3 regions of the Pectobacterium actinidiae genome follow, and region 2 is predicted to be linked to each of the others. Evidence: predicted binding sites of a transcription regulator. Region 2 holds the regulator's gene; each other region holds the start of a gene.
The links. Region 2 encodes LexA, which represses DNA repair genes until DNA is damaged. Its sites were predicted from a motif close to TNCTGTATGTACATACAGNA; they were not measured.
Positions count from the first base shown of each region.

Region 1: the regulator LexA is predicted to act here: its motif matches at 2,045-2,064, upstream of uvrB (excinuclease ABC subunit UvrB).
Region 3: the regulator LexA is predicted to act here: its motif matches at 4,058-4,077, upstream of sulA (SOS-induced cell division inhibitor SulA).

Region 1 covers NZ_JRMH01000001.1:1,669,764-1,677,238, forward strand. The annotation lists gene KKH3_RS06890 (hypothetical protein) at 1-500, shown strand, start outside; gene KKH3_RS06895 (hypothetical protein) at 501-941, shown strand; gene KKH3_RS06900 (hypothetical protein) at 984-1,409, shown strand; gene KKH3_RS22215 (hypothetical protein) at 1,395-1,577, opposite strand; gene uvrB (excinuclease ABC subunit UvrB) at 2,174-4,186, shown strand; gene KKH3_RS06910 (VOC family protein) at 4,215-4,658, shown strand; gene KKH3_RS06915 (hypothetical protein) at 4,766-5,341, shown strand; gene yvcK (uridine diphosphate-N-acetylglucosamine-binding protein YvcK) at 5,346-6,254, opposite strand; molybdenum cofactor riboswitch at 6,541-6,689, shown strand; gene moaA (GTP 3',8-cyclase MoaA) at 6,677-7,475, shown strand, end outside.
Region 2 covers NZ_JRMH01000001.1:383,115-390,589, forward strand. The annotation lists gene ubiC (chorismate lyase) at 70-579, shown strand; gene ubiA (4-hydroxybenzoate octaprenyltransferase) at 614-1,477, shown strand; gene plsB (glycerol-3-phosphate 1-O-acyltransferase PlsB) at 1,620-4,133, opposite strand; gene KKH3_RS01600 (diacylglycerol kinase) at 4,261-4,626, shown strand; gene lexA (transcriptional repressor LexA) at 4,737-5,345, shown strand; gene KKH3_RS01610 (CsbD family protein) at 5,808-6,017, shown strand; gene zur (zinc uptake transcriptional repressor Zur) at 6,062-6,571, opposite strand; gene KKH3_RS01620 (pirin family protein) at 6,694-7,392, opposite strand.
Region 3 covers NZ_JRMH01000001.1:2,757,062-2,764,536, reverse strand. The annotation lists gene KKH3_RS11785 (AAA family ATPase) at 1-1,369, opposite strand, end outside; gene matP (macrodomain Ter protein MatP) at 1,536-1,994, shown strand; gene ompA (porin OmpA) at 2,073-3,167, opposite strand; gene sulA (SOS-induced cell division inhibitor SulA) at 3,530-4,036, opposite strand; gene KKH3_RS11765 (TfoX/Sxy family DNA transformation protein) at 4,261-4,881, shown strand; gene yccS (YccS family putative transporter) at 4,897-7,032, opposite strand; gene KKH3_RS11755 (YccF domain-containing protein) at 7,053-7,475, opposite strand, start outside.

The DNA of each region.
Region 1 (7,475 bases), 1.3 Mb from region 2:
TGCGGAAATTTAGGAAGAGGGTCGGTACATCTAAATATTCCGTCTGGCGCATCAAGAAAGGTGTATCACGTAGCGAACAGTTCAGCATCGCGTTAGCGATGATGATGGCAGTCGCTCCCCGTTTTGAGGGGTTCCAAGATGGTTTTCCGTTTAATTTTTTCACCGACAGTGGGTTTAGCGGCGAAGATCTTGTCTCTGATTTATTGGGTTTTTATCGTGTCGTTGATGGCATCCATTACTTCTCAGAACTCAAACCGATTAGCAGGGATGAGGCATTAAAACGCTGGGATTTTTACGGCTCGATCGGTGGGTTCAAGAATAAATCATTCAGGCCGTTACTCTTCCCCGATCCAGAGCAGAACCCGAATGCGCGGCCCTATTTTGGCGTGTTACCTGCATTTATGACGAGAATAAAACCCTACGCTTCCGTTCCGTCTGAACGGGTTGATATTGTGATTGATGATGGAACCGGGTGGCACCTGAAGTTTTCAGGAGGGTAAATGGCGACGCTATATCGTTTGCTGCAAAATCTACTTATGGGGTGTCTCATCGCTGTGGGGTTGTTGTGGTGGTTTTCGACTGGTTCTGATTCTGGTTTTGATTCTGGTTTTGAATTTTACACAGTGGAGGACCAAGCCCTGTACGAAACGCTCACTGACGATATTGTCAAAGGCGCGCCACGCATCTCGGCGGTTTATCGGTTTGTTTACTATCCACCACAGAGATCGGCATCGGAAGTGAGCGCAGTATATTTTGAAAACACTGCGGATATTGCCTTATTGAGAGACTACCTTATTTCCATCGGTTGTACCCTTGAGAGGACGGAAGTAAATATCGAAAACTGGCTAAGTAAGGATAAAACCAAAGCAATAACGATTTTTGTCGACCCAAAGGGAAAAACAGTGGGTTTGGAAATTCGATTGCCGCCACCGTCGTGGTGATGATGAGGAACTGGGGGACATGGGGGCTTTTGGGGAGGATAAATGGCGACGCTATATCGATTTCTGTGTGACCTGGTTATGGCTTGTATCATAGCGGCGGGGTTGCTGTGGTGGTTGTTTTCAGGCTTCGATCTTGAAAGTAAACACTATACCATGGAAGACAAAGCCCTCTATGAAGAGCTTACTGACGATATCGTCAAAGGTGTACCTCGTATATCGGCAGTTTATCAGTTTGTGAACGCACCTCAAGAGGGGTCAGCATCGGAAGTGAGCGCAGTATATTTTGAAAACACCGCGGATATTGCCTCATTGAGAGACTACCTTATTTCCATCGGCTGTACCCTTGAGAAGGTGGAGGGAAATGGCGAAGAATGGCTGAACAAGGATAAAACAAAAACGGTAGTGATTTTTGTCGACGCTAAGGGAAAAAGGGTTGGTATGGAAGTTGTACTGTCAAGACAACTGTGATGGTGACTGTTGGCAAACCCTTCGCCTGCGTTTAATCAAGCGACGGTTTTTGTTGCTTTTTACTAACATTCCTTTTGTGAGTGGAAAACCTGCGTTTTCACGCAGATCAATAGATAAAATCTTCTTGAATTTTTCTCCAATCCCCCGCCATACCTGAATTGTTGCCATTTAGCTCCCTGCTGTTTTTAGTCTTTTTCCGTCTAATACTTATGCGATAAATCACAGAAAGAGTGTGAAGAAAATCCATATCAGAGGGAATCGTGAATGAAGCGGGTATTTCTCTAACTCAGTGCTGATGCGGGGTTGTGGGAGTTATCCACCATTTCTGTGGATAACTATGTGTATTATGGATAGACAACACGCCCTAACCGAGAGCTGGCGCGGGTTCTCGCCGGGTTGGCGCTATTCTCCACGGTTTTGCTAATCTATTTGTTATCATATGCTTAAGTAAAATCAAGCGTCTTGAACATCAATGGAGCGTAGTTGCATAAATTAACGTCACCGGTCATCCCCGCATGTTATATTTTACCAAATCTGGGGATAAATCACGATGATTTTATCTGGTAGATTGCAGATGGATGTGCTAGCAAATTCATTTGTCGATTAATCATCCAATCCAGCGATAATTTCCTTGATGCTGTTTTTATATCCAGTATCATTGCGGTGGCGAATTTCATCATTGGCATTCAGAATAAAGTTCCGATCACCCATCCACGAACGTCGCATTGAGCGATGGTTAATAACGATAAGTAGCGTGCTTAACGATGAGTAAAGTATTTACACTGAATTCCGACTTTAAACCGGCAGGCGATCAGCCTGAGGCCATTCGTCGTTTAAAAGAAGGTCTGGAAGACGGGTTAGCGCATCAAACGCTGCTCGGGGTAACGGGCTCAGGTAAGACGTTCACGATCGCCAATGTGATTGCCGACCTCAATCGGCCGACGATGATGCTGGCGCCAAACAAAACGCTCGCAGCCCAGCTGTACGGCGAAATGAAAGAATTCTTTCCCGATAATGCCGTCGAGTACTTCGTTTCGTATTACGACTATTATCAGCCAGAGGCCTACGTTCCCAGCTCGGACACCTTTATTGAAAAAGATGCGTCGGTTAACGAACATATCGAACAGATGCGTCTTTCCGCGACAAAAGCGCTGCTGGAGCGTCGCGATGTCATCGTCGTGGCCTCGGTATCCGCGATCTACGGTCTGGGCGATCCCGATCTCTACCTGAAAATGATGCTGCACCTGACGCAAGGGATGCTGATTGACCAGCGTGCGATTTTGCGGCGTCTGGCCGAATTACAGTATGCCCGTAACGATCAGGCGTTTCAGCGTGGTACGTTCCGCGTGCGCGGTGAAGTGATCGATATTTTCCCTGCGGAATCTGACGAAATCGCGCTGCGCGTTGAATTGTTCGATGAGGAGGTGGAACGGCTGTCGCTATTTGACCCGCTGACGGGCCACGTTCTCCAAACGGTGCCGCGCTACACCATCTATCCAAAAACGCACTACGTCACGCCACGTGAGCGTATTTTGCAGGCGATGGAAGACATCAAGGTTGAACTGGCCGACCGTAAAAAGGTGCTGCTGGCCAATGACAAACTGGTGGAAGAGCAGCGGCTGAGTCAACGCACGCAGTTTGATCTGGAGATGATGAACGAACTGGGTTACTGCTCCGGCATCGAAAACTACTCACGCTACCTTTCCGGTCGTGGCCCCGGTGAGCCGCCGCCGACGCTGTTTGATTATTTGCCTGCGGACGGGCTGCTGGTCATTGATGAATCCCACGTTACCGTTCCCCAGATTGGCGGTATGTATCGCGGTGACCGTGCGCGTAAAGAGACGCTGGTCGAATACGGTTTCCGGCTGCCTTCAGCGCTGGATAACCGACCGATGAAATTTGAAGAATTTGAAGCGTTAGCTCCACAGACGATCTACGTATCTGCGACGCCGGGTAACTATGAACTGGAAAAATCGGGCGGTGAAGTGATCGATCAGGTGGTGCGCCCCACTGGGCTACTCGATCCGATTATTGAAGTACGGCCTGTTGCGACACAGGTGGACGATCTGCTTTCCGAAATTCGTCTGCGTGCGGCGATTAATGAGCGGGTACTGGTGACCACGCTGACCAAGCGAATGGCGGAAGATCTGACGGAATATCTGGAAGAACACGGCGAGCGTGTACGTTATCTGCACTCGGATATTGATACCGTCGAACGCGTGGAAATCATCCGTGATTTACGTCTTGGCGAGTTCGACGTGTTGGTTGGCATCAACCTGCTGCGTGAAGGGCTGGATATGCCAGAAGTGTCGCTGGTGGCGATTCTGGATGCCGATAAAGAGGGGTTCCTGCGTTCTGAACGTTCCCTGATCCAGACGATTGGCCGCGCCGCGCGTAATCTGCGTGGTAAAGCCATTCTGTACGGTGACCGGATTACGGCATCGATGGCGAAAGCGATTGGTGAAACGGAGCGCCGTCGCGAGAAGCAGGAAGCCTACAACACCGAGCACGGCATTGTGCCACAGGGCATCAATAAGAAAATTTCCGATATCCTGCAACTGGGACAGCCGACGAACAAAGGCAAAGGGCGTGGCAATCGTAAAGCGGCAGAACCCACAACACGTTATGAACTCATGACGCCGAAGGCGCTGGAGCTGAAAATTCGCGAGCTGGAAAGCAAGATGTTGACGCACGCGCAGAACCTTGAATTTGAAGAGGCTGCTGCTCTGCGCGATGAGGTACAGGCACTGCGTGCACAATTTATCGCAGTATCCTAACGATGCAAGCGTTCACTGAGGATCAATGATGGATCACTCTATACCGGGTGTTGAGGTGTTGTTTGTGGCAGGTTTCGGGCCGATTGTGAAATCACGTTCTGCCAGCCATGCGCTCTATGTTGATACGCTGAGGTTGCCGCTGAAGCCCGTTGCGGAAGGGAGCGATTATCTGGTGACCGATGTGATGGATGGTGTGAAGCATTTCGCGCTGTGGCCGCTGTCACAGGCTAGTGAATCCTGTTTCGGGCAGGAAAATTGGCCAGCACAACACCCTGAGCCACAAAGCTGGCTGGAGTTCGAAGTGGCTGACATGGTGGAAGCGACCAGCACGCTGAAAGCGCAAGGCTATGTGTTGCTGGTGGAAAACCGTCTTGAACCTTGGGGACAGCAGGTCACACGTTTCCTGAGTCCCGAAGGTATTCTGGTTGGCGTGACTTATACGCCGTGGTTACGAGATGGACGGGATGTGTAATAACGTCACCTTTTCTCTATGAAAAAAGGTGTTAGGGAAAACACGGCAGTTACGAATGAAATTTGTGAACGACTGGTTTTTGCAGCAGAACGAGGTTTTTTTGTCGGATGATTGATCGGGAATTCATCAAAAATAACGCTAAAACATTCATTATTGTGGTGGTGGCGCTGTCTGGTTGGACGCTGTACAACTATCAGCAAAAATTACAGTTTGAAGATTATCGTAATGAACAACTCAATCAGATTCGCGAAAGAGAGCTGGTGCTCGTGAAGCAAACGTCGATTACGGACTTTCGCGAACAGCAGTTGGCCGCACGCGAAGAGGGAGTAAACCAGCAAATTCAACGACTCACCGAGCGTGAAAGATTGCTCGATCAGCGCGCGGAAGGTATTGAGCTTTCGGTAAAATCACTGGATCCTGAGGTGAGAATCAACAAGGTGCGCGATGAACTTTCTGCATTGATGAGTAAATTTTCCGATTTGGGTGTAAATCTCTCATACCTTCCACCGTGCAACGACGTCGATATGTTGAAACGTCATTTTCAGGCTAAAGCCATTCTCAATGAGATTGGCAGCCGTGCTCAGGCTGCGAAGATATACGAAGAATACCGTCCGTTTATCAGTATGAATACCCCAACTCTGGTAAGTAGTGAACGCTGCCAAAGCCCACCCCTGCCACGTTAGATCGTTAGCCCAGCAGCTGTAGCGCCCGATCGATGGCCTGACGCAGTAACTCACGGTCATGATGGTGAGGAACATCTTCTGCTGCCAGTGCCTGCTGTACGATCAGACGGTCGCCGATCTGGCTGATATCGACTTTTGGACCGACAACCGCGGCATCAACCACGGGTTTCCCTACCTTGTGTTCAATCCAGGATAGTTTCTCCGCCAGCGTCAGGCGGGCGGCGGGATTACTCTGCTCATTGCCCAGGTTGCCGATGTACACCATGGGTGCGGGTGTGCGGCGGATCGCCTGTGTCAGATCTTTCAGCAGCAACAACGGCATCAGACTGGTCAGAAAGCTGCCGGGACCAATCAAAATCAGGTCGGCTTTTGCAATGGCATCAATCGCCTCGCGCGTGGCTTTTACAGCCGGGTACAGCATCAAATCCTGCGGCAAGGTTGCCAGCTGATCGATCTCGACTTCACCATAAACGGGGTTGCCCTGTTCATCAATCGCCATTAAATCGACAGGATGCTCGGACATCGGAATTAAAAAAGCGTCCACCTTGAGCAGGTTGCGAATCAGATTGATGGCTTCCAGCGGACGCACGCTCAGGTGGTCGAGCGCTTTTAGCATCAGGTTACCCAGATTGTGTCCGGCAAGTTCACCGTTACCGTTAAACCGGTACTCAAACATTGCGGATGCCACGCTGGGCGTTGTAATCAGTTGATTCAGACAGTTGCGGGTATCGCCCCAGGCAATGCCGCCTTCAGAACGACGGATGCGGCCAGTTGAGCCGCCGTTATCTGTCGTCGTGACAATGCCGGTTAGCCGTGAACCCAGGGAAGAGAGCGAAGACATCACACGACCTAAACCGTGCCCGCCTCCGAGTGCGACAACCCTATCGAGGTCGGCCAACGTGCGATTGCGCATAGAAAACCTTATGAATGAGCCAGAGAAATATTAACTACGTGTGACGATCGTCGCTAAGGTAGCTGATTTCCACTTAAAAGGCGAAAAATCCTCACGCAGGCATGACCTGAGACAATTTCTGTCGCATATTTTTCCGTATGCTGTGCATCATAAGATATTGAAAATTCGCTATATATTTAATTATATACCGATTTTGAGAGTGGTTGGCTGTGCTTTTTCGCAGTAGACTGCTTAATGAAATCACGATTCTTGAACGATTATCTCGTTGCTGTTTAACGGATAACTGATAGGAATCAAACTCCTAGCCTTGGTGCCTAAGTGATGCGCGTGTTGCGCGTGATACGGTGCCCTGGCCGTGGCCTTCGTGGTCACCAGGGTGCGAGGCAGAAATGCCTGCATCTCCCGTATTTGGAAAGGTGTTTATGGTGAGTCAACTGACTGATGCGTTTGCGCGCAAGTTCTACTATTTGCGTCTGTCTATCACAGACGTCTGCAATTTTCGCTGTACCTACTGTCTGCCGGATGGCTATCAGGCCAATGGTAAGAATCCACATCGCTTTTTATCGCTCGATGAAATTCGTCGCGTCAGCCGCGCCTTTGCCGAATTAGGGACGGAAAAAGTCCGCCTCACCGGTGGTGAACCGTCTTTGCGCCGTGACTTTGTCGATATCATCGCGGCGATCCGTGAAAACCCTGCTATCCGCACGCTGGCGGTAACCACTAACGGCTACCGTTTGGCACGCGACGTTGCTCAATGGCGAGATGCTGGCCTGACGGCGCTGAATGTCAGCGTCGACAGCCTGGATGCACGCCAGTTTCACGCGATTACCGGGCAGGACAAATTCCGCCAGGTAATGGATGGCATTGATGCGGCCTTTGACTGTGGCTTTGCCAAGGTCAAAGTCAACACGGTGCTGATGCGTGATGTAAACGCAGGCAGCCTGCAAACTTTCCTCGACTGGATTAAACACCGCCCGATTCAACTGCGCTTTATTGAATTGATGGAAACCGGGGAAGGGGGCGACGTGTTCCGCCGTCACCATGTCTCTGGCGAGGTGATCCGTCAGCAACTGCTGCAACAAGGCTGGCAGCAGCAACAACGCGCACGCAGCGACGGCCCTGCTCAGGTGTTTAGCCACCCTGACTATCAGGGAGAAATCGGGCTGATTATGCCGTATGAAAAAGATTTCTGCCTGAGCTGTAACCGTCTGCGCGTATCCG
Region 2 (7,475 bases):
CTACAATAGGGACGCTAACTTTATTTACGAATGCTTTATTACAGAAATACCCTGTTTGGAGTGGGGATAATGTCTGACGATGCGTCTACGCTTCTGCGCACCATTTCCTGGTTTACTGAGCCCCCTTCGGTATTACCTGAGCACATTGGTGACTGGCTGATGGAAGCCGGCTCGATGACGCAGCGGCTTGAAAAATATTGTGCCCAACTCAAGGTCACACTTTGTCGTGAGGGATTCATTACGCCACAGGCTCTGGGCGAAGAGTGCGAACAGTTGCCATATAGTGAGCGTTACTGGCTGCGTGAAGTGGTGTTGTATGGTGACGATCGCCCCTGGCTGTTCGGCCGTACCCTTGTTCCACAACAAACGCTCGACGGCACCGATTCAGCCCTGACAAAAATAGGCACGCAGCCGTTAGGCCGTTATCTATTTGAGCAAAAATCGCTGACGCGTGACTACATTCATACCGGATGCTGCGAAGGCCTATGGGCGCGGCGTTCTCGCCTGTGTCTTTCAGGTCATCCGTTATTGTTGACTGAGCTTTTCTTACCGGAATCACCGATTTATTTCACCCGGTGATGAAGGTTGGCAGGTAATTTGAGGAGATAAATCCTTGGAAAGAAGTGTTACAGCAGGGAAATGGCTGGCTTATTGTCGCTTGATGCGGATTGATAAACCGATAGGTTCTCTGTTGCTGCTGTGGCCAACGCTATGGGCGCTGTGGCTGGCGGGCGGGGGAGCGCCTGCTCCGTGGACGCTGTTTGTCTTTGTCGCTGGCGTTTTCTTAATGCGTGCGGCTGGCTGCGTCATCAATGATTATGCCGATCGTCATTTTGACGGTCATGTAAAACGTACCGCTTCTCGCCCCTTACCCAGCGGTGAGGTGAGCGAGCGAGCGGCCAAAGTGCTGTTTGTCATGCTGGTCTTGCTGGCGTTTGGTCTGGTGCTGACGCTGAATAAGATGACGATCTGGCTGTCCGTTGCGGGGCTAGTTCTGGCATGGGTCTATCCGTTTATGAAACGGGTCAGCCATCTTCCTCAGTTTGTGCTGGGCGCGGCGTTTGGCTGGTCAATTCCGATGGCTTATGCGGCGGTGAGTGAAAGCCTGCCAGCGAGCTGCTGGATGATGTTTTTAGCGTATATTTGCTGGACGGTCGCCTACGATACCCAATATGCGATGGTGGATCGTGATGATGACCTTAAGATCGGCGTGAAATCCACGGCGATACTATTTGGTCGTTTTGACAATCTTATCATCGGGTTATTGCAGTTTGGTATGCTGGCGCTGCTACTGGTTTTGGGTATCATTACCGGATTAGGAATGCCGTACTATATTTCGCTATTGGTGGCTGCGGGAATGTTCGTTTATCAGCAAGTGCTGACTTCCGAGCGCGAGCGCGATGCCTGTTTTAAGGCATTCCATAATAATAAATATGCGGGTATGGCAATATTTATTGGCGTGCTGTTTGGCTTATAGAGCGAATTATCAGAGATAAAAAAAGCAGCGATTTCTCGCTGCTTTTTTTATGGTGAAAGGCGTTGAAATGTTTGTCATACCAAACACATCTACAGTTTGATGGCGGCGTGTTATCCGCCATTTCCCCGTGATTCCTGTCCGACTACGCCTGCTTTGTTTCTTCCGCGTTTTCTACTGCCGGATTATTGGTTTCTATCTGACTGTCGATCCCCAACTGATTGTTGGCTTCCATGTCAGCAGATGAGCTGGCGCTTTCGATCGTTAACCGAACTTCCGGGGTGATCAGATCGCCGAGGATATTGTAGATTGCCACGATATCGCCTTGCGCCGTTTCCGCACTGTCGGTGATATATCCTTCAGTACGTAAGGTTGCGACCAGCGTTGAGAACACCGCTTTATCAAAGAATTCCGGCGCATTTATTCCGTGCAGAACGGACAGGCGCTGTGCCATGTTCCGGCTTTCCTTCTCCAGCGTTCCACGGTTGATTGCTGGGTTCGCGCACAGCAAGGACAACGTGATCGCATAGCGTTGCAGCGTTTCACGCACGCCTGCTGACAGCAGTTGCAGTGTACGGATGCGTGGCGGATTGATAGCTAACTGACCGTCACGACTGCACAGTAGCTCTTGTCGAATCAGTTCGTTAGCCAACGTTTCCAGTACGTCCGGCAACTGCTCTTTGGAATAGTGCAGGAATAGCTCAGCTTGCAGCAGCGGATAGATCAACGTGATTTGTCGCACGACGTCGTCAAGCGTAATCCGACGATGATGGATGACGATGCTGGCAAGCAGTGACGGCAAGACCAACAGGTGCTGGATATTATTGCGATAGTACGTCATCAGTACTGCCTGTTCGCGTGGCAGAATGATGATATCGCCAATGCTATCCTTCTCGACTTCAAACTTGTTCATGCCCAGCGCGTGTTCCAGCAGTTCATCCGCTGTCTTCTTCGGTGCCGTAATATCTTTATGATAAGGAACCTGACGCAGCAACTGTAGATAGCAATCCAGCTGTTCGTGCATTTGTTCGCGCGTCAGTGAGCGCTGGCGCGAGGCTAACAAGGCCGTAGAGCACAGGTTCATCGCGTTTGCTGCCGCGGAATTATTGATGCGCACCATGATATCCATAGAGATATCTTGCACCGTCGGCGTGAGCCAGCTTGGACGCTGTGCCTCGATGGGATCGATCGCATCACGCCATTGCGGAACATGCTGATTAAGATAGGTTGTCAGAGGGAGTGGTTCACCGAAGTTCACATAACCCTGACCTAAATTACGCAGTTTGCGCAAACCGCGCACCATCTGCATAAAACCTTCTTTCTCCTTCGCCGCACCGCGCAGCTCTTTTGCATAGGTGCCGACTTCCATCACATGTTCGTAGCCGACATAAATCGGTACCAGCGTGATAGGGCGCGTACCGCCTCTGAGCATGGCCTGAATGGTCATCGCCAGCGTACCGGTTTTCGGCTCTAACAGACGGCCCGTGCGTGAACGTCCGCCTTCCATGAAGTATTCAACCGAATAACCGCGAGCAAACAGCTCACCCAGATATTCACGGAAAATCGTGGAATACAGCTTGTTGCCTTTGAAGGTACGGCGAATAAAGAATGCGCCAAGACGGCGGAAGATCGGTCCTGCTGGCCAGAAATTAAGGTTGATGCCTGCGGCGATGTGTGGCGGCACTAAACCCTGATGGTACAGGACGTAGGACAGCAGCAGGTAATCCATGTGGCTGCGGTGGCAGGGCACATAGACAATACCGTGGCCATCCTGTGCCAGTTGGCGAACACGCTCGGCGTTGTGGACGTTAATCCCCTGATAAAGGCGGTTCCACGTCCAGCTTAATACGCGATCCGACAGACGCACGGCCTCGTAGGAGAAATCGGCGGCGATTTCTTCCATCAGCGCAATCGCATTCTGCTGCGCTTTCTCATAAGAAATCTTCTTACTGCGCGCCTCATCGTCTACGGCTTTCTTGATCGCTTTGGAATCCAGCAGCTTGTTGAACAGCTCCTGACGCACCGGCAAGCGCGGTCCAACTGCCGCCAAACGCTGGCGGGAGAAATGCATACGTGCGACACGCGCCAGTTTGTGGGCTATGGTTTTGTCAGTGCCGTGCTCGGTCGCCATATAGCGCAGCGACACCGGACTGGAGAAGCGGACAAAACTGTCGCGGCCTAGCCACAGGACGGCGAAGAATTTCTCGATACCGTTGAGCAACCGGAGGTGTGGTGCGGCCTGAGAGTGGCCTTCCCGACCCGGAGAACGCCCAAACATCACGGAAACTGGCACCATCTGTACGTCTAAGTCTGGATTGGCACGATGCAAGTCCAGATAGTCGTGGAACAGCTTGACGGATTTCTGCTTGGGAACGTAATAGCGGAAGACACGCGGCCCGTCATTAATAAAGACGTGGCTAGGAAGTTCGACGCCATTGAATTCGAACGATACCGAAGGATCGGGTAGCCCCAATGCCAGGCATTTCGCACGTAGCGTCAAGAGATCCGCCTGAGAGTTATAAGGCAGAACATAGAGTATAGGACGTGAGGGATCTAACCCCAACTCGACCACGGGATCTGCGGGAATGACTTTGCTTTTCACCAGCAATTTCAGTGGGAGATTCAATAATTTATAGTAAATTTTACGCCAACCTGACATAACAACGTGGAGCCTCTTGTTAGCAATGCGCCGCAAGGATACCAGAAACTGCGCCGGAGATCTGTGGTGATGAGACAACACGAGCGCGTTAAAATGCGAACTATTTTGCATAAATAGCGGAGGATAAATGAATAAAGCAACGGGGATGACCCGGATTATTAAGGCGACCGGTTATTCCTTTAAGGGACTGAAGCAGGCGTGGCAGCATGAGGCGGCGTTTCGTCAGGAGACAATTCTGACCCTTGTCGGCGTCATTGTTGCGTGTTTGCTGCCGGTTACGCTGGTCGAAAAACTGCTGCTGATCGGGTCTGTGGTATTGATTATGCTGTTTGAGTTGGCTAACAGCGCCATTGAAGCGGTGGTCGATCGCATTGGACTTGAGCATCATGAATTATCCGGTCGGGCGAAAGATATCGGTTCGGCTGCTGTCTTTGTTGCCATCTTGTTAGCCGCTGTCGTGTGGGGCAGTATCCTCTGGCAACATTTTGCCTGACGGCGCGCATAAATGAGTAAAAGTCAGGGGCTTTGCCGATATCTTCATTCCCAATTGTGCCTTACCTGTATATACTCACAGCAAGACTGTATAAACAACCAGGGGGCGGAATGAAAGTACTAACAGCAAGGCAGCAGCAGGTTTATGACCTGATCCGCGATCATATTGCGCAAACCGGAATGCCGCCAACGCGCGCGGAAATTGCTCAACAACTGGGGTTTCGCTCTCCCAATGCGGCTGAAGAACATCTGAAAGCGCTGGCGCGTAAAGGTGTGATTGAAATTGTATCGGGCGCTTCTCGTGGTATTCGTCTGCTGATGGAAGAAGAGACGGGTATTCCTCTGGTTGGTCGCGTGGCCGCAGGTGAACCGCTGCTGGCGCAGGAACATATCGAATGTCACTATCAGGTTGACCCTGCGATGTTCAAACCCAGCGCTGATTTCTTGCTGCGGGTGAGCGGTATGTCGATGAAAAATATTGGTATTATGGATGGCGATTTACTGGCCGTGCATAAAACAGAAGATGTGCGTAACGGTCAGATTGTCGTCGCGCGTATTGACGATGAAGTGACGGTGAAGCGCTTGAAAAAGCAAGGCAATATGGTGCACCTCCTCGCTGAAAATGAAGAGTTTGCCCCGATTGTTGTCGACCTGCGTCAGCAAAGCTTTTCGATAGAAGGTTTAGCCGTTGGCGTGATTCGTAACAGCGACTGGAGCTAACCATTCGCAGAGATGCACTGCTCGTCTGTTCGGGTCAGTGCATCATGTTTTGCGTTAATCTTTTAGCGTGTTAATCTGCTCATCGTATATATTTAGTTACATTTCGTGCGCGTTTTCTACGATCTCCATTACTCTCTGTTTTATCACTGCTTTTTGTGGTTATTTCCCTTTATTAATGCCCTATCCAGTTACAGATTCCTGTTTTTTTATCTTAAGTGAAATATTCGACTATAATTTTTATCAAGGTAAGCATTTTTATCTTGATTGATCGTTTGCCGATTGAGCATTAGCTATCACATGTAGATAGCTCCGGTAATCAAGGCAGACAGTGGCGAAGAGTACCGTCATGTTTCACATAGTTATGATGCTGCTTACTGAATAAACCTATTTATCTGAAACTGACGCATAAGTCGGTAGTTACGGTTTTTTCATGCGCAATTCACCTAAGGTACGGAGATTCTTATGAATAAAGACCAAGCCAGCGGTAACTGGAAACAGTTTAAAGGTAAAGCGAAAGAGCAATGGGGCAAATTAACGGATGACGATCTGACGGTCATCGAAGGTAAACGTGACCAGCTTGTGGGGAGAATCCAGGAGCGTTACGGATACGAAAAAGAAGCGGCAGAGAAAGAAGTGAAACACTGGGAAGAGCATCACAAATATCACTGGTAGCGAACGTGATGCTTCTTTGCTGAAAGAGACGATAGCCCTTAGGGCTATCGTTTTTTAATGGGAACCGTATGGTCGTGATCGCAATGATCCGGCTGCTTGCATGATGCGACTTCCTGACAGCCTCCACATAACCCGTGTGCTTCCACAACGCTGTGGCGCAGTGTAAACCCCGACTGCTGTGCCAGGTTGCGTAATGTTTCTTCCACACCCTCGGTTTGGCGCTCGGTAACCTGCCCGCAGCGATCGCAGATGAAAAGGGCAGATGTATGGCTGTGGTCTTCGATATGGTGACACAGCACGTAGCTGTTGTTTGATTCGACTCGATGAATGAAGCCTTGTTCCAGCAGAAAATCCAGCGCGCGATAGACGGTCGGCGGTTTCGCCTGAGGCTCGGAAACGCGCAGCAAATCCAGCAGGTCATAAGCGCTAATAGCACCAGACTGCTGTGCCATAAGGCGTAAAACCTCTAACCGCTGTGGTGTTAGACGCACAGCGCGCTGCTGACAAATCTGTTCAGCCTGGGCAAGAAGTTTGTCCTGTTTGGTTGAATCCATTGTCATATCACCCTGACGCATTGAGGAACAAGACGGATATCTTACCACGACTGAATAAAAACGCCGAACTGGCGGCGTTTTCCTGCGAATACAACTCCCTACAAAAACAGCGGACAGAAGTGCTACACAACCAGATCGATGAGCAGTGCCCGCAAAGGCGACTCTGCCTGTAGCGTCAACACCGTTTCGTCCTTAATAAAAGCACCGTCGCCGCAGTGTAGTGTTTCACTGTTCTGGCTGCCTTTCACCGCCATTGAACCGTGGATTAGCTGGAGATACGCCTGATTCCCCTGTAGCGCGATCGTGCTTTGCTCATTCTGCTGGAGATCGACATGATGGATCCAAACCTGCTGTCGCAGTTGCAGGCTGTTGTGTTCACCTTCCGGTGAAGCAAGCAGAGTGTGGTTTGATGAATTTAACCCCATACGCTGCAACGGGCTGTTCTCTCGGGTCTGGCAGGCATTCAGCCATAATTGCAGCCGCGTCAGCGGCTTATTGGCGCTGGTATTATGTTCGCTATAGCTGACGTTTGGCTGAGTGGCGAGCAACAGCACATCTCCGGTTTTAGCCTGAATGTGGCAACCGTTGCTGTCGCGGTATTCCGCTTCGCCCTGAAGAATAATGTTCAGAATATCAACCCGTGGGTAGGTTCGCGGCTGGAATGAGGCCCCCGGTGCCAATACTTCCTGATTGAGCACGCGCAGAGAAGCGTAGCCCAGCAGCTGTGGGTCAAAATAGTGACCAAAAGAAAAGGTATAGCGAGCCTGTAACCAGCCATAGTCGGCCTGGCCGCATTGCCCCGCTGCTCTTCGTGTGATCATAATTTTTATCCCCCAGAGAATTATTTATTAAACCGATAGTAATTGTGTGGACGTTGGATTGTTAGCTAGTTAATCTGGTGGGT
Region 3 (7,475 bases), 2.4 Mb from region 2:
ACAGCTCTGCCAGTGAGGCACTGTCGCCATCAACTTCGCTGTACGATTGCTCGAAGACTATGGACGCAGAGAAGGGCAGTTGTTGATCAAGCTCCAGTTCTGTAATCAGGAATGCCTGCATGATCATCATACCCTTGGCGTGTAAATTGCCAGCAAGTTCGGCTTTGCGCTCAACGTCGGTGAATTCACCGTCGCCCGCGTGAACCACGCAACTGATACGTGTCGGCTCGCCAAAGGCAACGGGGTAGCCAGGGAATTCTAATACGGAAAGTCCATTAATCTGGCCGACGACTTCGCCTTCCGTTTCGATCAGGATCTGACCTAATTCGATTTCATCCTGCATGCGTTCGCGAAGGTAGCCTTCACGCCATTGGCGAGCGGCAACGGCGTCAACCAGCGCCTGCTCCGTGATTTGACCATCTCTGGCGTATAGAGATGCATATTTTAACTGGCTGATTAGCCAACGCGGGCATAATGGCAAGTTGCCTTGATCGCCGCTGTAGCGTATCGCAATGTTCACTAATGCCGGCCAGGCATCGGCATCCAGCAGCGGCAGCTGATTTTCGCTGCACAGGGCATTGATGTAGGAGCACCAGCGCGCCATGTCGTCAGTTTCAATTAACTGCAATTGCGCTTCGAACTCGCCGTAAATCGCGTGTTCGCCTAATTCCGGCTCCATATCATGAATATCTGCCAAACTTTCACGATCACCGAGAATGATCAGACGAAGATCAAGCGGCATCGGTGGTACATCAACAGGAAGTGGTTTGCGCTCGTCTGGTGACAGCCAACGATAGAGACCTTCAGCCATAATCTGTTTCAGACGCAGCCACATCAACGGCTGAGCCAGCAGTGCTCTGGCTGACAGGATCAACGTACCGCCATTTATCTGATGAATCAGTCCTGGGTGCAGCGTGACTTCATCGTGAAAACTGCGTACACAGCCGAAGAGCTGTTCAGGTTCAATCCATTCCTGATAGCCACAGGATTGCTGTGCGGCAAAATTATCCGCAGGCTGTGTGGCGGGTTCGACCCGGATATGACGACCCTCAATGATATATTTACTGCCATGTATCGCCCCGGAGTCTGGCCTGATGGCGCTTAGCGCACGGGCGATCAATGCCATATATTCATCATTCTCCTGCGCTTTCAATAGCATAAAGCGGGAAGGGGAACGAGGGTGGCAAAAGAGCGTCAGGCTGTCTGCCAGACGCGACTGAATAGCGGAGAATTCAGCAGGAGCAAGTTGCGCTGCCTGAGTGAATAGCGTTTGATAAGGCGTATTATTGGGCAGTAAATGCTGCCATGAGAGTCGGTTACTGGTCAAAGTATCAATGTAATCGTCTGAAGGAAAAGCGTGATTATACAAGAATAATCTAAACTTCGCATAAGGAGAGTCATCTCTCCGTCATCTTTCATACGTTGGAACGCAGGCCGCGTTTGGCTAATCATCTTAAAAGCTGCCAGAAAGCGGCCAAAATCAAGGAAAACTGTTATGCTGAAAGTCACGTTACGCGGTCACTGAAGAATTTAATATGAAATATCAACAACTAGAAAATCTTGAGTGCGGGTGGAAATGGAAATACCTGGTGAAGAAGCATCGGGAGGGGGAAGAGATTACGCGTTTTCTCGAGCAAAGCGCTGCGGATGATGCTGTACAAGCATTGCTTAAAATGGAAAACCAGCCGGTGAAAGTGTTGGAGTGGATTGCGCAATGTATGAATCCCACCTTAGAAAACCGGATGAAGCAGACAATTCGCGCACGGCGCAAACGCCATTTCAACGCAGAGCATCAGCATACACGCAAGAAATCGATCGATCTGGAATACCTGGTTTGGCAGCGTCTTGCTGCTCTTGCGCAGAGACGCGGAGTGACGTTATCAGAAACGATAGTGCAGTTAATTGAAGACGCTGAACACAAAGAAAAATATGCCAGCCAGATGTCGCTGCTTAAGCAGGATCTTAAAGCTATTCTGAATAACGACGAAATGTGATCGGTGTTTGTCATCTATCTTGCCGATAAACAGGCATAAAAAAACCTCGCCGAAGCGAGGTTTTTTTTCGTTAATAACTTAAGCCTGAGGCTGAGTTACAACGTCTTTGATGCCTTTAACTTCGATCTCTACGCGACGATCCGGTGCCAGGCAGTCGATCAGCGCAGCACGAGGTTTCACGTTGTCACAGGTAGAACCGGTAACAGGTTGAGATTTGCCCAGGCCACGAGCAGAGACTTTGTTCGCAGGGATACCTTTAGAAACCAGGTAATCAACGACGCTCTGTGCACGTTTTTCAGACAGGCCTTGGTTGTATTGCTCTGAACCTAAACGGTCAGTGAAGCCCAGAACAACAACAGAACCATCTTTAGGATCCAGAGAGCTCAACTGGGTGTACAGTTGATCCAGTGATTGCTGGCCTTCTGCTTTCAGTGTTGCTTTGTTGAAGTTGAACAGAACGTCAGATTTCAGGGTGAAACGCTTGGTTTCAACAACTGGAGCTGGAGCAGGAGCTGGTGCAACAACTGGTGCTACACGGTCATCCTGGCCGAAACGGTAAGAAAGACCAGCACTGATGAGCATGTTGTCTGGACGAGCACCGACTGTGCCTGCATCACCAATATTGCTTACCCACTGGTAATCAATACGAGTGGCCCAGTTTTTGTCGATAGCGTATTCAACACCGATCGCAGCCAGCGGAGAAACGCCAGTGTCGTCGTTGTTGATATCAGTTCTTACACCTGTGTTGACAGAGGTTGCTGCATGGCTATCAGCGCGCCATACCATACCACCTAAACGGGTATAAACATCCAGATCAGGCAGAACTGGGTAGCTCAGTTTAGCAGCCAGTTGGATGCCCTGTGCTTTGAAGCTAGCGCTGTCATCATTTGATGCAGTTGAACCTGCATACTTCATGCGGCCCAGCCAGTCGTAGCCCAGTTCAAAACCCAGGTACGGGTTGGCTTGATAACCAACAAATGCACCAGCGCCTAACTTGCTTTTGATTGGGTTGTTGTTGACACCAGTGTAACCATTTCCGTAGAAACCAGTATCGTGGAATTGAGACACACCCAGTTTACCACCGGTGTACCAGGTATTGTCTTTAGGAGCTGCTTGCGCGACGGTCGCGAAGCTAGCCAGTGCCACTGCAACTGCGATAGCTGTTTTTTTCATTTTACGCCTCATTATCATCCAAATCGGTAATTAACCTGGAGGGCTAATAAACCTTTGGTTAAAATCCTTTGGTTGGAGACTTTGCCCTTATTTATGACTCACTGTCAGTCAACTGACGTTATAAAAGAGCAACTCCAGCGAGTTAAAGTCTACAACGTGATGAGAAAGTTACAAGTATGATGTGATTTACATCATAAGAAAACCGCACGATTCATACATACTTGCTAACAAATAGTAGATGCTTTTGACAGATCTTACGCCTTCTAGCTGTATTAAATATATCCAAAAAGCCCGCAGAATACCGCTCTGCGGCGATCGACAAGGCGTATAACCTAGATGAGCTGAGAAAATTCTTAATTTACTTAATGATACAATGTCGAATGAATTTTAAGGCTAGGAAACAGTCTATAGGCGTCACCGCCAGCACTTTCTGGTCGCATAATGAAGCCATACGTGTTTCCTGCCTGTGCGGCGTGCCGTAACCGAACCCTCTCTTCTTCCGTTAATTCGTGTGGTAACCAGCACAAAACAGCGCTGTAATTCCCTGTCAGCAAGGCTCTTTCCATAGCATCAACCGTAAACAGCGGATTGATGTGGTGAAGTTGTACCATTTTATCCAACGGTAGCCCAGATTGCTGAACCCAAGGGCGGCTCAATTTTTGCTGAGGAGAAAGCCACAACAGCCAACGAGACTGCGTACCTAGCTGCTGTAAGAGCGGTAATAACAAGTGTGTGACTATGGGCTGATCGGCGTTGTACACGATTTCGCTGATGATTCCACCTGTGGCAACCGAGGGCTCCGCAGCGTGTTGATTTGCAGAAAACGATGACGGCTCGATGTTGTGAGAGCGGATTGATTGCGTACGCATAATGAGTTCTACCCATAGTGTTACTGTATGAACATACAGTATCTACTGTGTGCGTGAAAATCAACCTGATTTTTTTGAAAGCGCTTCGCATATTCCATATGCAAGAGACAGTAAACACATTTACTGTTTGAAGCCGCATCGGGGCTGTGGTTAATTATTTGTTCCTGCTACAGATATTTCTAATTGTTCAGGAAGAGATCATTTCAATACTAAGGATTATGGCAATGAAGCAATTATGCAAAAAAAGGATTTTGCAATCTCAGCAGTCTTTTTCATCTTTGGGGGACATCACTTCGCGTTCCCAATTTGGTGGCTACAGCATCGCAGCAAATAAAACGATTTTTGGACTGGTGTCAGAAGGGGAGCTTTATCTTCGCGCCAGTAAGAAGGATGAAAAATATTTTCAACAGCGGGATATGCCTAATCTGATTTATACCAAGCGCGGCATGCCCGTTCCGTTGAATTACTTTCTCGTCGATGAAGCATTATGGCAAGAATCTGAGCAGTTATTGTATTTCGCCCATCTGGCACTGGGAGGCGCGCAGTATGATAAAGCCGTCATAAGTGCCAACGGACGGCTAAAAGATCTTCCGAATCTTAACCACGATATCGAACGGCTGCTGTGGAAAGCAGGAATAAAGAATGTCGATGAATTACAACATTATGGTGCGAAAAACAGCTATCTCGAGTTGCGGAAGGTTCGCGCTAATCTGAGTGTTAACGTGCTATTGGCGCTTGCTGGTGCAATTTGTGGTACTCATCAGGCGGCACTCCCTCGCGGTATCCGCAACGAACTGTTGGAATGGTATAAAAATAATGCGGTATCCAAAGGGCCAAAGCACTAAGAAAAATACCTATTTTCACTGTGTAATCATGTCATTTTTTAACTGTACGAGTTCAGGTAAGAGACCGATCAATAGGCCGATTTGCTGAATAATTAATGATTCTTTACTGTCTGATTCGGGTGAAAGGGATTGAAGGCTGGCAGTGATAGTTTTCAATCCCTGATTGATACGCAAACTTTCCTCTTCGTTGCAGTGTAACGCATCATCAACGTGACACACGGCATCATCCAGCAATTGCAGCGTTTCCGTTGAGGTAATTTTCCCTCGGTGTGCGCCGAGCGTCGAAATATAGCTTAGCAACGTATGATTCAGACACATGAAGCGGAATGCGCTGTCCAGCTTATTTCTGGTCGCATGAGGCTCTGAAGACATATTCGATACGACGGAGGCCAGTTCTGCATCGCAGTTATGCGCATCGCGGCGGGCAATGCGATAAGGCAGGCTATTATCTTTCCCCTGATAATATTGAACCATGATCGCATCAAGATAACGGCAGTTGGCATCCAATGTCTTATTGATGACGGTTGGCAGACCGCGGAAGCGCCAGTCTGGCCAAATAAAACTCACCGCCGCCCATGCGATGGCACACCCTAGTAGCGTATCAATAATGCGTGGCACTGCAACCTCAAAGCCTTCACCTAACAGGTTGAAACAGAGCAGGACAAGCAGGGTAATAAACATGGTCGCGTGGGCGTACTGTACGTTGCGAAAGGCGAAAAATAGTACGCCACTGATAACGATCAACGTCAGTTGTCCTTCCAGCGAAGGAACGAAGTATAGGATGGGTAGGCCAAGCAAAATACCAGTCAATGTCCCGATAATTCTCAACGTCAGACGCCGCCGAGTGGCGTTATAGTTGGGCTGACAAACAAACAGGCTGGTGAGCAGAATCCAATACCCGTGTTGCAAGCCCGTGACCTGAATCAACGCGTAGCCGCTACAGAGCAGCACGGACATACGTATGGCATGACGAAACAGTGCCGACTGCGGCGTCAAGTGGCGGCTAATGCGTAAGCGGATGTCGCTCCACCCCGTGATTTTGTCATCTGCCAGCGTGTTTTCCGGGTTGTTTTCTTGCTCAATCGCCTGTTCAGATTCGATAGTCGCCAACTGAGCATCAATGGCGCGCAGATTATTCAAGAGATAAGTGAGCGCTTTGATTTGTGCGGCGTCGGCCATGTTGTTGGCAGCAATGCGCGCAATAGCGGACTCGAGATGCACGAAAGCCCGCTCAATGCGGCTATCATGCTGATATTTTTGCTGGAGAAGAATAGATTGCGACAACTGCTGACAGGCTTTGGCCTGCATACTCAGCAGGCGCTGAAAGCGGAATAAGACATCGCTATAGCGCAGTTTTTCACGCAGTTGCGGATAGTAAACATGCGATGAGCTGGCCCGTTCGTGAATATCCTGCGCGACAAAATAGTAGTGCAGCGTTTGGCGCGTACCGCGCTGGCCGCGATCGCCACGCAGACGTGTTAATAGCGATGATTTGGTCTGGTTGAGCGTCGCAACCAGCTGGCTGTTTGCCATCGCGACGTCAATGAGGGGCTTGTCGGTTTCTTCTTCAATGTCGGGGTCGAAGAGGTTAGCTTTGGCATCCAGATAGCGAGCCAACTGCTGATAACACTGCGCGAGGTTATCCTGCAACGGGCGGATGGGGAATATCAGGTGGCCGAATAGCGTCAGCAGGTTGTACCACGAGGCCCCGATCAGCAGCATGATGGGCTGCTGATACCAGTTGTCATAAAGCGAGATGCCCAGCATGGTGTAAATAGCGATCAGCAGTGCGCCGAATGCAATAGTTGCATAGCGTTGCCCTAATGCGCCGAGCAGAATAAATCCGCAGGTTGATACTGCCAGACCAAGGCCAAACAGCCAGGGATAGGGGAAAAGCAATTCGATCGAAACGGAAGCGACAAAAAAACAGGCCAGCGTAATGAACAGATTACGCAGACGTCCGGTGAGGCGATCGTCAAGGTCGGTAAGGGCGGCTGCGACGACGCCAAGCGTGACGGGGATAGTCGATGTTGGCTGCCCAAGCCACCAGGGAACGGCCGCCGCACCACTCAGAGCAATAAGGATGCGAATGGTATACAGCCAACTGCTGTTATACACATAGCGGCGAATTCCCGGGGCGAAGATGAGCAACGTAATATCCTTAGATGCCGTTAGCGAAAGTGGCGGCGGGCATTGTTTTCCCGCGCAGCCTGCGCCAGTTCGACGGAAACCACGCGACGCCCTACTGGCCACAGCGCGATGGCGGCAATTTTAAAATTGGCGATGCCAACAGGAATGCCAATGATCGTAATACACTGTGCGATGCCAGTAATGATGTGCGACAGGCAAAGCCACCAGCCAAAGAAAATGAACCAGAAGATATTCAGCAGCGATCCGCCTGCGCTGAGAATCGCGCTCTTTTCATCTGGGCGCAGCTCGTCAACATGGATGGCCTCATTGCCATAAGGCAAGAGTGACAGCTTGGTGATTTCCCAACATGAGCGTGTTAGCGGCAAGGTAAAAATCAGCAGCACGCTGACAACAGTCGCCAGAAGCCAGGCTAACGTGGTGAAAAAACCACCTAATACGAAGTT